DNA from 3 places in the Arthrobacter sp. SAFR-044 genome. Region 2 is predicted to be linked to each of the others. Evidence: riboswitches for the same ligand, from Rfam matches in the RefSeq annotation. Region 2 holds a riboswitch; each other region holds the start of a gene.
What was found. A riboswitch is a leader RNA that binds a small molecule or an ion and turns the genes downstream of it on or off. The one in region 2 is predicted to bind thiamine pyrophosphate.

Region 1 (3,186 bases), on a different contig from region 2:
GCGATGGCGTACATGACCCGGTAGCCGAGCCCGTCCGGTTCAATGAATACTGCCTGGTCAAGGTCCGTGGAGGACGCCGGATCGATGGTCACGAATTCGACGGCGGTCAGGTCATAGGGGGGCAGCTGCAGCGCGGCTACCGCGGCCAGGGCGTCTTCCACCGCCTCAGCAGGGTACGGCCCCGGCAGTTCAAGTTCCGTCCGCAGCAGCCCCAACGCCTCTTCCAGGGCGTTCTTGTGGTCATGGACGTTGGGGGCCAACCGATGATGTGACACAAAAATCAGCGTAGCCCCAAGTCCCGCGATTAAGCAGGCTCAGGAGCCGGCGCCGTCCAGCGCGTCGAGGAGGGAGGCAGCCGCGGCAGCCGGGTCGGGTGCCTCGGTGATGGCACGGACCACCACGATCCTGCGGGCACCCGCCTCCGCCACCTTGTGGACGTTTCCGTGGTCGATGCCGCCGATCGCAAACCAGGGCACAGGGTCCGCTGCCTGCCGCGAGGCTTCGGCAGCGTATTTCACCAGCTCAGGGCCGACGGCGGTCCTGCCTGGCTTGGTGGGTGTGGCCCAGACAGGGCCGACGCAGAAGTAGTCCAGCCCGGAGGGGCCTGCCGTTGCCGCCAAGGCAGCGTCCACCTGGCCGGTGGTGTGGCTGGAGAGCCCAATGGCCGCGTTTCCGTTGACCAGTGTCCTCGCTGCAGCCAGCGGAAGGTCCTTCTGGCCGACATGGAACACCGGCGCCCCGGACAGCACGGCGATGTCCGCACGGTCATTGACGGCCCACAGTTTCCCATGCCGCACCGCGGCCTCCTTCAGCACCGCCAGCAGCTCCAGTTCCTCTGCAGCCTCGATGGCCTTGTCGCGGAGCTGGATGATGTCCACGCCGCCGGCAAATGCGGCGTCCACGAACCCGGCAAAGTCGCCGCGGGCACGCCGCGCGTCGGTGCAGAGGTACAGGCGGGCCGCCTTGAGGGCGTCGCTGTGACCGGCATTGGCAACTTCGGCACTAACAGCCGTGGCTGGAGCGGGGGAGCCGGCGGACAAGGATGAGGTGGACACATTCATGCCTGCAAGCCTAGTTCCTCTAAACTGGGCTGGTACTGCGGGAGCCCGCGGCAGCTGTCACAAAGCGCCGGGCTGAGAGGGCGTCAGAGCCGACCGCTTGACCTGATCCGGTTAATGCCGGCGTAGGGAAGGAACCACATGCGCACCCCTATCGACCATCGCCCCGGGTCCGCCGGGGCCGCCCGTGCCACGGTGCGTGCCGACGTCGCCGTCATCGGCGGTGGAGTGATCGGACACGGAATCGCCTATGAGGCGCAGCGCTCCGGCCGCTCCGTTGCCCTGATCGATGACGCTCCCGGGAACGGCGCCAGCTGGGCCGCCGCCGGCATGCTTGCCCCCGTCAGCGAGTTGCACTACCAGGAGGAGGACCTCCTGGAACTGATGCTTGAGGCATCGTCGCGGTGGCCGGGTTTCGCCGCCGGCATCGCCGGCGCAACGGAAACGGATTGCGGATACCTGACGACGCCGACCCTCGCCGTGGGTGCCGACGCCGCGGACCGGCGCACATTGATGGACCTTCGCACGGTACAGCAGGCCAACGGCCTGGCGGTGGAGCCCCTGACAGTCCGGGAAGCCCGCAAGCGTGAGCCGCTCCTTAGCCCCGCCATCGCCTGTGCCTTGGATACGCCGGCCGACCACCAGGTGGATCCCCGGCGCCTGGTGGCAGCCCTGCGGCTGGCCCTCGCCCGCGCGGCGCTTAATACCCCCGACCTGGCCGTCGCCGGGGCGGTGGAGGGGTATGCAGTACCGGACCGGGCCACGGGCCTGCTGTGGGAGGGCGGAACAGTTGCCGGCGCAAGCCTCGCCGGCGGCGGCACCGTCCTGGCAACGGAAACCATCGTGGCCAACGGCCTGCAGGCAGGGACCCTTGGCGGCCTGCCGGCCGGCCTCGACCTGCCCCTTCGCCCAGTGCACGGGGACATCCTCCGCCTCGCCGTTCCACGGCACCTCCAGCCCCTGGTGACCTCCACGGTGCGCGGCCTGGTGCACGGCGTCCCCGTGTACATCGTCCCCCGGCAGGACGGGACGGTGGTGATCGGAGCCACCCAGCGGGAGGACGCCCTCTCCGATGCCGTCAGCGCCGGGGGTGTGTACCAGCTCCTCCGCGACGCGCAGGCGCTGGTGCCCGCCGTCGCTGAACTGGAACTCCTGGAATGCACCGCCCGTGCCCGCCCGGGAACGCCTGACAACGCCCCGCTGCTGGGCCGCGTGCCGGTGAACCAGACTTCACCAGGCGAAGGGTCCGCTGCAACCGGGCCCGGGCACGTGCCGGGGCTCATCATCGCCACCGGATTCTTCCGGCACGGGGTGCTGCTCACCCCCGCTGCCGCAGCCATCTGCACCGCCCTGCTGGACGGGAAAGCCGATCCCCGGTGGGCGCCCTTCCGCCCGGAGCGGTTCTCCAGCCCGGCGGCGGCCAACCAACGCACCCACATCAAGGAGACAGCGTGAACATCACCCTGAACGGAAACACCCAAACGGTGGCCGACGGCGCCTCCATCACCACGCTCGTCACCCAGGTCACCGGACGCCCGCTGGGGCCCAATGGCCACGCGACGGACGGCGGGAAACTGGGCGTCGCCGTCGCGCATAATGCCCAGGTGGTGCCGCGCAGCCAATGGTTCGCCACGGCGCTCGCCGAGGGCGACGACATCGAACTCGTCACGGCAGTACAGGGAGGCTGACACCATGACCGAAACCAGCACCATCAACCCCGCCGGGAATTCCGGCGCCGCCGACGCCCTGGTGATTGACGGCGTCGCCCTCGGATCCCGGCTCATCATGGGCACGGGCGGGGCGCCGAGCCTGGGCGGCCTGGGCACTGCGCTCCTCGCGTCCGGCACCGCCCTGACCACCGTTGCCATGCGCCGCTACTCCACCGCGGAAACCGGTTCGCTGTTCCAGCTGCTGGTGGACCACGGAATCCGTGTGCTGCCCAACACCGCCGGCTGCTTCACTGCCAGGGACGCGGTCCTCACGGCGGAACTTGCCCGGGAGGCGCTGGAGACCGACTGGGTGAAACTGGAGGTCATCGCGGACGAACAGACCCTTTTGCCGGACGCCGTGGAGCTGGTGGAGGCCACGGAGCAGCTGGTCAACCGCGGATTCAAGGTCTTCGCCTACA
Region 2 (3,186 bases):
GAGGTGGACGTGGCCCACGCCGGCCGCCGTCTGCCGCTGGCCTTCCAGGGACTCCTCGGTGAGGTACTGCTCAAGGTAGCGCTGCGGCGGGAGCGCCAGGCTGTCCATGACCACGTCGGTCCCATTCCAGGACCAGTTGCTGCGGGGGCGGTCCCAGTACAGCTCGATGCCGTTGCCCTCGGGGTCGGTGAAGTAGAAGGCTTCGCTCACCAGGTGGTCGGCGCTGCCCGTGAAGGCCCGGGGCTCGTACTGGGCAGCAGTGGCGACGGTGGCGGCCAGGGAGGCCTGGTCCTCAAAGAGCAGCGCGGTGTGGAACAGGCCCGCTTCTCCCCTGCCGGGAAGGTGCAGCCCGGGGGCCGGGGCAAGGTGGACCAACGGCCTGCCGAGCCTGCCGAGGTAGAGCCCGCCGTCCTGCTCGGCCACCACCTCGAGGCCCAGCGCACGCTGGTAGTAGTCGGTCATGACCTTCATGTCGCCCACCTTGAGCATCACGGTGCCCATGGCGAGTTCGGCAGGAAGAAGATCCTGGCTGCTGGCTGATGCGGTCATTGAAGGCTCCTTGCATTGGCGGCCGTCCCATTGGCGGCCTGTCACCTATTAAAATTACTTGAAGGTTCAATTTATTCCAAGTCCCCGCGAACCGTTCGTCAGCGAATGATCCGCCCGCCCAGCACCACGTGCTCCAGCGCCGCAATGGTCTTCGGCACTGCCCGCGGGTCTTCCCGGCATACCACGACGTCGGCGCGCGCCCCCTCCTCCAGTCCGTCCGCTCCCAGCCACGCGCGGGCTGCCCAGCAGGCGGCATCCAGGGCCGACTCCATGGGCAGGCCCGCGCTGTGCAGGGCGAGGATTTCGTCTGCGATCCTGCCATGCGGGATCACGCTGCCGGCGTCGGTGCCGGCGAAGATGCGCACACCCGCGGCGTGTGCTTCCGCCACCCGTTCCAGCCTGCGTTCCCACAGGGCCCGCATGTGGGCGGCATAGCGCGGGAACTTGGGGTCGGCCTGCGCTGCAATGTCGGGGAAGGTGGCGATGTTGACGAGGGTGGGCACGATCGGAACCCCTTGTTCGGCGAACCGGGGCAGGTGGCGGGGCAGGAGCCCCGTGGCATGCTCGACGCAGTCAATGCCGGCGTCCAGCACCTGGTCCAGGGTGTCTTCGGCGAAGCAGTGCGCCGTCACCCGGGCACCTTCGTCATGGGCCGCCTGGACAGCGTCACGTACGACGGCGGCAGGAAACGACGGCGCCAGGTCACCGGCGCTTCGGTCAATCCAGTCCCCCACCAGCTTGACCCAGCCGTCGCCGGCGCGCGCCTGCTTGCGGACGGCCTCCACGAGGCCCTCCGGCTCCACCTCCTCTGCGAAGCCCCGCAGGTAACGCCGCGTCCGGGCGATATGGCGCCCGGCCCGGATCAACACCGGAAAGTCCCTGCCGCCCTGCATCCAGCGGGTATCTGCCGGCGAACCGGCATCGCGGACCAGCAGGGTTCCGGCGTTGAGGTCCGCCAGTGCCTGGTCCCTGGCGGCTGGAGGTTCGACAGGGCCTGCGGGGCCCAGCCCGATGTGGCAATGGGCGTCCGCGAAGCCCGGCAGCACCCAGCCGTCGAGCACCCGGTTGGGGGGAGCGGCCGGCTTGTTGAACGTGAGCCTGCCGTCAACGGACCAGAGCCCGCGCCGTACCCGGTCCGGTGCGGCCAGGACGGGGCCGCGGAAGTGGATGATGCCTGTCATAGGGCTCCTTTCGATGCCCGGTCAGGCTAGCACCGCGTTTATGACAAGGCCGCTCCAGGAGCCTGTGGTAGCTTCGTTCCTGACCACACGGGTGCCCTTGCAGGGGCTGAGATCGGGCTGACGCGGCCTGCGACCGTTGAACCTGTCCGGGTAATGCCGGCGAAGGAAGTGAGTATTCCCTTGAGTACGCAAAACACCCAGTTGAACCCTGCCCTCCTGCCGTCCGCCGGGGAGCCGGGCGGCCCGTCCGAACCGCAGGTGACCCAATCCCTGAAGTCCCATTCGCTCGCCTACCTCGCGGACGAAACATCCGGAATCCGGGTACCTGTGACGGAAATTGCCCTTGAATCGTCCCCCAACGGCCAGCCAAACGCCCCCTTCCGGACCTACCGGACCGCGGGCCCCGGCAGCGACCCCGTCCGCGGCCTGCAGCCTTTCCGGGCGCGGTGGATCGCGGAGCGGGAAGACACCGAGGCCTACGGCGGCAGGGAGCGCAACCTGCTCGACGACGGCCGCTCAGCCGTGCGCCGCGGCGCCGCCTCCGCGGAGTGGAAGGGCGGGCAGCCGGTGCCCCGCCGCGCCGTCGACGGCCGGACGGTGACGCAGATGCACTATGCCCGCCAGGGAATCATTACGCAGGAAATGCGCTTCGTGGCGCTGCGCGAAAACTGCGACGTAGAACTGGTCCGCAGCGAGGTGGCGGCCGGCAGGGCCATCATCCCGAACAACATCAACCACCCCGAATCCGAGCCGATGATCATCGGCAAGGCCTTCCTGGTAAAAATCAACGCGAACATCGGCAACTCTGCCGTGACGAGCTCCATCGCGGAGGAGGTGGACAAGCTGCAGTGGGCCACGCAGTGGGGCGCCGACACCGTCATGGACCTGTCCACCGGCGACGACATCCACACCACACGGGAGTGGATCATCCGCAACTCCCCCGTCCCCATCGGGACCGTGCCCATTTACCAGGCCCTGGAAAAGGTCAACGGCGAGGCCAACGCCCTTACCTGGGAAATCTTCCGGGACACCGTTATTGAACAGTGCGAGCAGGGCGTGGACTATATGACCATCCACGCGGGCGTGCTGCTCCGATATGTCCCGCTCACCGCCAACCGGGTGACCGGCATTGTCTCGCGCGGCGGCTCCATCATGGCGGGCTGGTGCCTGGCCCACCACCAGGAGAACTTCCTGTACACGCACTTCGATGAGCTGTGTGAAATCTTCGCCAATTACGACGTCGCCTTCTCCCTGGGTGACGGCCTCCGCCCCGGCTCCACCGCGGACGCCAACGACGCCGCCCAGTTCGCGGAGCTGGACACGCTCGCCGAGCTGACGCAGCGTGCCTGGGAGTACGACGTGCAGGTGATGGTGGAGGGCCCCGGCCACGTTCCGTTCCACCTGGTCCGCGAGAACGTTGAACGGCAGCAGGAGCTGTGCAAGGGTGCGCCGTTCT
Region 3 (3,186 bases), on a different contig from region 2:
GGACATCTTCTCCGCGTGGCGCATCGACGAGCAGATCCACAAGGCCCTTGAGCGGAAGGTCTTCCTCCCCTCCGGCGGTTCGCTGGTGATCGACCGTACCGAGGCGATGACCGTAGTGGACGTCAACACGGGCAAGTTCACCGGCAGCGGCGGCAACCTCGAGGAAACCGTCACCAAGAACAACCTCGAAGCCGCCGAGGAAGTGGTGCGCCAGCTGAGGCTGCGCGATATTGGCGGGATCATCGTGATCGACTTCATCGACATGGTGCTCGAATCCAACCGCGACCTGGTCCTGCGCCGCCTGGTGGAGTGCCTGGGCCGTGACCGGACCAAGCACCAGGTTGCCGAAGTGACCTCACTGGGCCTGGTCCAGATGACCCGCAAGCGCATGGGAACCGGCCTGCTGGAAGTATTCGGCGAGCAGTGCGAGGCCTGCGCCGGACGCGGCGTGGTGACCCACGACGATCCCGTGGAGCACCGCCGCGCCAATATCGTGGCCGCCGAGCACCACGTTCAGCGCGCCGACACCCGGCCCGAACCCCGCGCGGAAGCCCGTCCGGAAGGGCAGCGGAACGACAATGCCCAGCCCGGCGTCAGGTCCGAACGCAAGCGGCGGCGGGGACGCGGCGGGCAGCAGCCCGAAGCTGCCCCGGCACCTGCCGTCCACGTCCACACCGTCCAGCCGGACCCCGCCGACGCCGAGCGGCACGCCAAGGCAGAGGCCACCAGGCTTGCACTGGCGAACATCGCCGCCGCCGCCCATGCAGCCCACCTGCATGACGATGAAGTGGCAGCGGCCCGGCAGGTGCCTTCCGTGGAGCCTGCGCCGGCACCCGTTGAAGAGGAGCACGACGCCGATGCCCCGGCACGTCCCGCAGCTGTCCTGACGTTCGGGGGCGAGGAAGTCCCGCTTCCGTTCGTGGAGCACGCCGGGGAACAGCATCCCAAGCCTGCCCTGACCCTGGACCGGCTCGCCGAAGCGTTTGCCCACCTCGGTCAGCCCGCTTCTCCGGTGGAGAACGCGCCTGCCAAGACGGCAGAAGCGGTGCAGGCAGCGGAACCGGTCGCCCCGGAACGGCAGCCTGACGGCGGGGAAGCGGAAGCCCGTGCCGCCGTCGCAGCTGAAGCTCCGGCCGAAAAGGACTACTCGGACCACACGCTGGAGCAGTCCCGGCAACGCCGGCCGCGGCGCCACCGCGGCGCCAGCCGTGCCCAGGGAGCCGCCAACGAGACCGCCGTCCAGCACCACGAGAACGTCCAGGCGGCAGGCACCGGGCACTCGCACGCAGCCAAGGCCCCCGAGCCGGCGAAGAACCAGCCGGAACCGGGCAAGGCGGCCGAGGAACCCATCATCCTCGGCGTGGGCGTGCCCGCCTCGGAGCTCTAGACCAGGCAGGCTAACCAGCAGTCCCCGCTTTGTGGACAGTTCCCCCGAGAATTCGAGGGGGAACTGTCCACAGGGCGGGGACTTTCCACATGCCCGGGCGGTGTCATCCTTTCCGCCGGACGCGGCCTACGGGCTAGGGTGGAAACCGACACGGGGTGCCGCGCAGAAGGCCGGCTGAGATCCAGACCCGTTGAACCTGTCCGGCTAGTACCGGCGAAGGGATGTCTCTTGTCTTCGACCCTTTCCATGCCCCTGTCAGTTGCCCCCGAGGTGCCCGCCACGTTGCCGGCAGGCCGGGACGTCCCGCGCGTCCTCTCCATTGCGGGCTCCGACCCCTCAGGGGGCGCAGGTATCCAGGCCGACCTTAAAAGCATTGCCGCCCACGGCGGATACGGCATGGCTGCCATCACCGCCCTGACGGCACAGAACACCCGAGGTGTGCAGTCCGTCCATGTTCCTCCCGCCGCCTTCCTGGCTGAGCAGCTGGATGCGGTCAGCGACGATATTTCCATCGACGCCGTCAAGATCGGCATGCTGGGGGACGAAGCGGTGATCCGCACTGTCCGCGGGTGGCTGGCCAAGGTGCGTCCCGCCGTCGTGGTCCTCGACCCGGTGATGGTGGCCACCAGCGGAGACCGGCTGCTGAAGGAATCCGCGGAGGCTGCCCTCCGGGAACTGCTCCCGCTGGCCCACCTCATCACCCCTAACCTCCCGGAGCTTGCCATGCTGGTGGGCGGGGAGCCTGCGCAGAGCTGGGCTGCCGCGCTGGACCAGGGGAGGCGCCTTGCGGGTGCCACCGGGGCCACCGTGCTGGTTAAGGGCGGCCACCTTGCAGGTGCCGACTGCCCGGATGCGCTGGTGAACACGGCCGGCCTCCTGTCGCAGGAAGTGGTGGAGGTGCAGGGCAAGCGCATCTCAACCCGCAATAGCCACGGCACCGGCTGCTCCCTGTCCTCCGCCATGGCCACGGTCCAGGCCCGCCTGGGTGACTGGGAGGCATCGCTCCGGACGGTCAAGCCATGGCTGGCCGGCGCCCTTGAAAACTCGGAACAGCTTGAGGTGGGCCAGGGAAACGGCCCGGTGCACCATTTCCACCATGTGCGGCCGGCACTGGCCGAGGGCGGCTTCGCTGCACGGCTGTGGGCGGAAGCCCAGCAGGACCTCGAGGACATCTACGCCTTGGATTTCATCCACGGGCTGGCCTCCGGCGACCTTGCCGAGAAGGACTTCGCTTACTACCTGGCGCAGGATGCCCTTTACCTGAACGGCTACTCCCGGGTCCTTGCCCGGGCGAGTGCCCTGGCCCCCTCCGAGGCCGAGCAGCTGTTCTGGGCCGGATCCTCGCAGCAGTGCCTCGAAGTGGAGTCGGAACTGCACCGCTCCTGGCTCAGCACCCGCCCCGCCCAGGGCGGACTTGGCCCGGTCACCAAGGCCTACGTGGATCACCTCACTGCAGCGTCGGCGTCGGGCAGCTACGCAGTCCTGGCCGCTGCAGTCCTGCCCTGTTTCTGGCTCTACGCGGAGGTCGGTGAAAAGCTGCACGCCCAGTTCCTTGCCTCGGGGGAGCCGGACGGCCACGCCTACGCAGCCTGGCTCCGGACCTACGCCGACGAGGGCTTCGCCGCAGCCACCCGCCGGGCCATCGCCATCGTGGATGCAGCAGGCCTGAAGGCCTCCGACCATGAGAGGGCGGCCATGGTGACCGCGTTCAAGCAGTCCTGCCGGCTGGAAGTGGAATTCTTCGACGCGCCGAGGCTGCATTCCTGACCCGTGCCGGCGGCGCCGCCGGTATCATTGAG

Region 1: linked by a shared signal. The riboswitch ahead of thiO (glycine oxidase ThiO) and the one ahead of thiC (phosphomethylpyrimidine synthase ThiC) in region 2 are both predicted to bind thiamine pyrophosphate.
Region 3: linked by a shared signal. The riboswitch ahead of thiD (bifunctional hydroxymethylpyrimidine kinase/phosphomethylpyrimidine kinase) and the one ahead of thiC (phosphomethylpyrimidine synthase ThiC) in region 2 are both predicted to bind thiamine pyrophosphate.

Annotation. Positions count from the first base shown of each region.
Region 1 is NZ_JBPFDN010000002.1:107,088-110,273, reverse strand. Features, by position in the region: gene ACR65J_RS03215 (RNB domain-containing ribonuclease) at 1-275, opposite strand, end outside; gene thiE (thiamine phosphate synthase) at 315-1,061, opposite strand; TPP riboswitch at 1,089-1,207, shown strand; gene thiO (glycine oxidase ThiO) at 1,200-2,513, shown strand; gene thiS (sulfur carrier protein ThiS) at 2,510-2,746, shown strand; gene ACR65J_RS03195 (thiazole synthase) at 2,751-3,186, shown strand, end outside.
Region 2 is NZ_JBPFDN010000007.1:19,239-22,424, forward strand. Features, by position in the region: gene ACR65J_RS12175 (VOC family protein) at 1-549, opposite strand, end outside; gene ACR65J_RS12180 (amidohydrolase family protein) at 648-1,730, opposite strand; TPP riboswitch at 1,808-1,915, shown strand; gene thiC (phosphomethylpyrimidine synthase ThiC) at 1,911-3,186, shown strand, end outside.
Region 3 is NZ_JBPFDN010000004.1:61,846-65,031, forward strand. Features, by position in the region: gene ACR65J_RS07635 (Rne/Rng family ribonuclease) at 1-1,387, shown strand, start outside; TPP riboswitch at 1,529-1,626, shown strand; gene thiD (bifunctional hydroxymethylpyrimidine kinase/phosphomethylpyrimidine kinase) at 1,634-3,154, shown strand.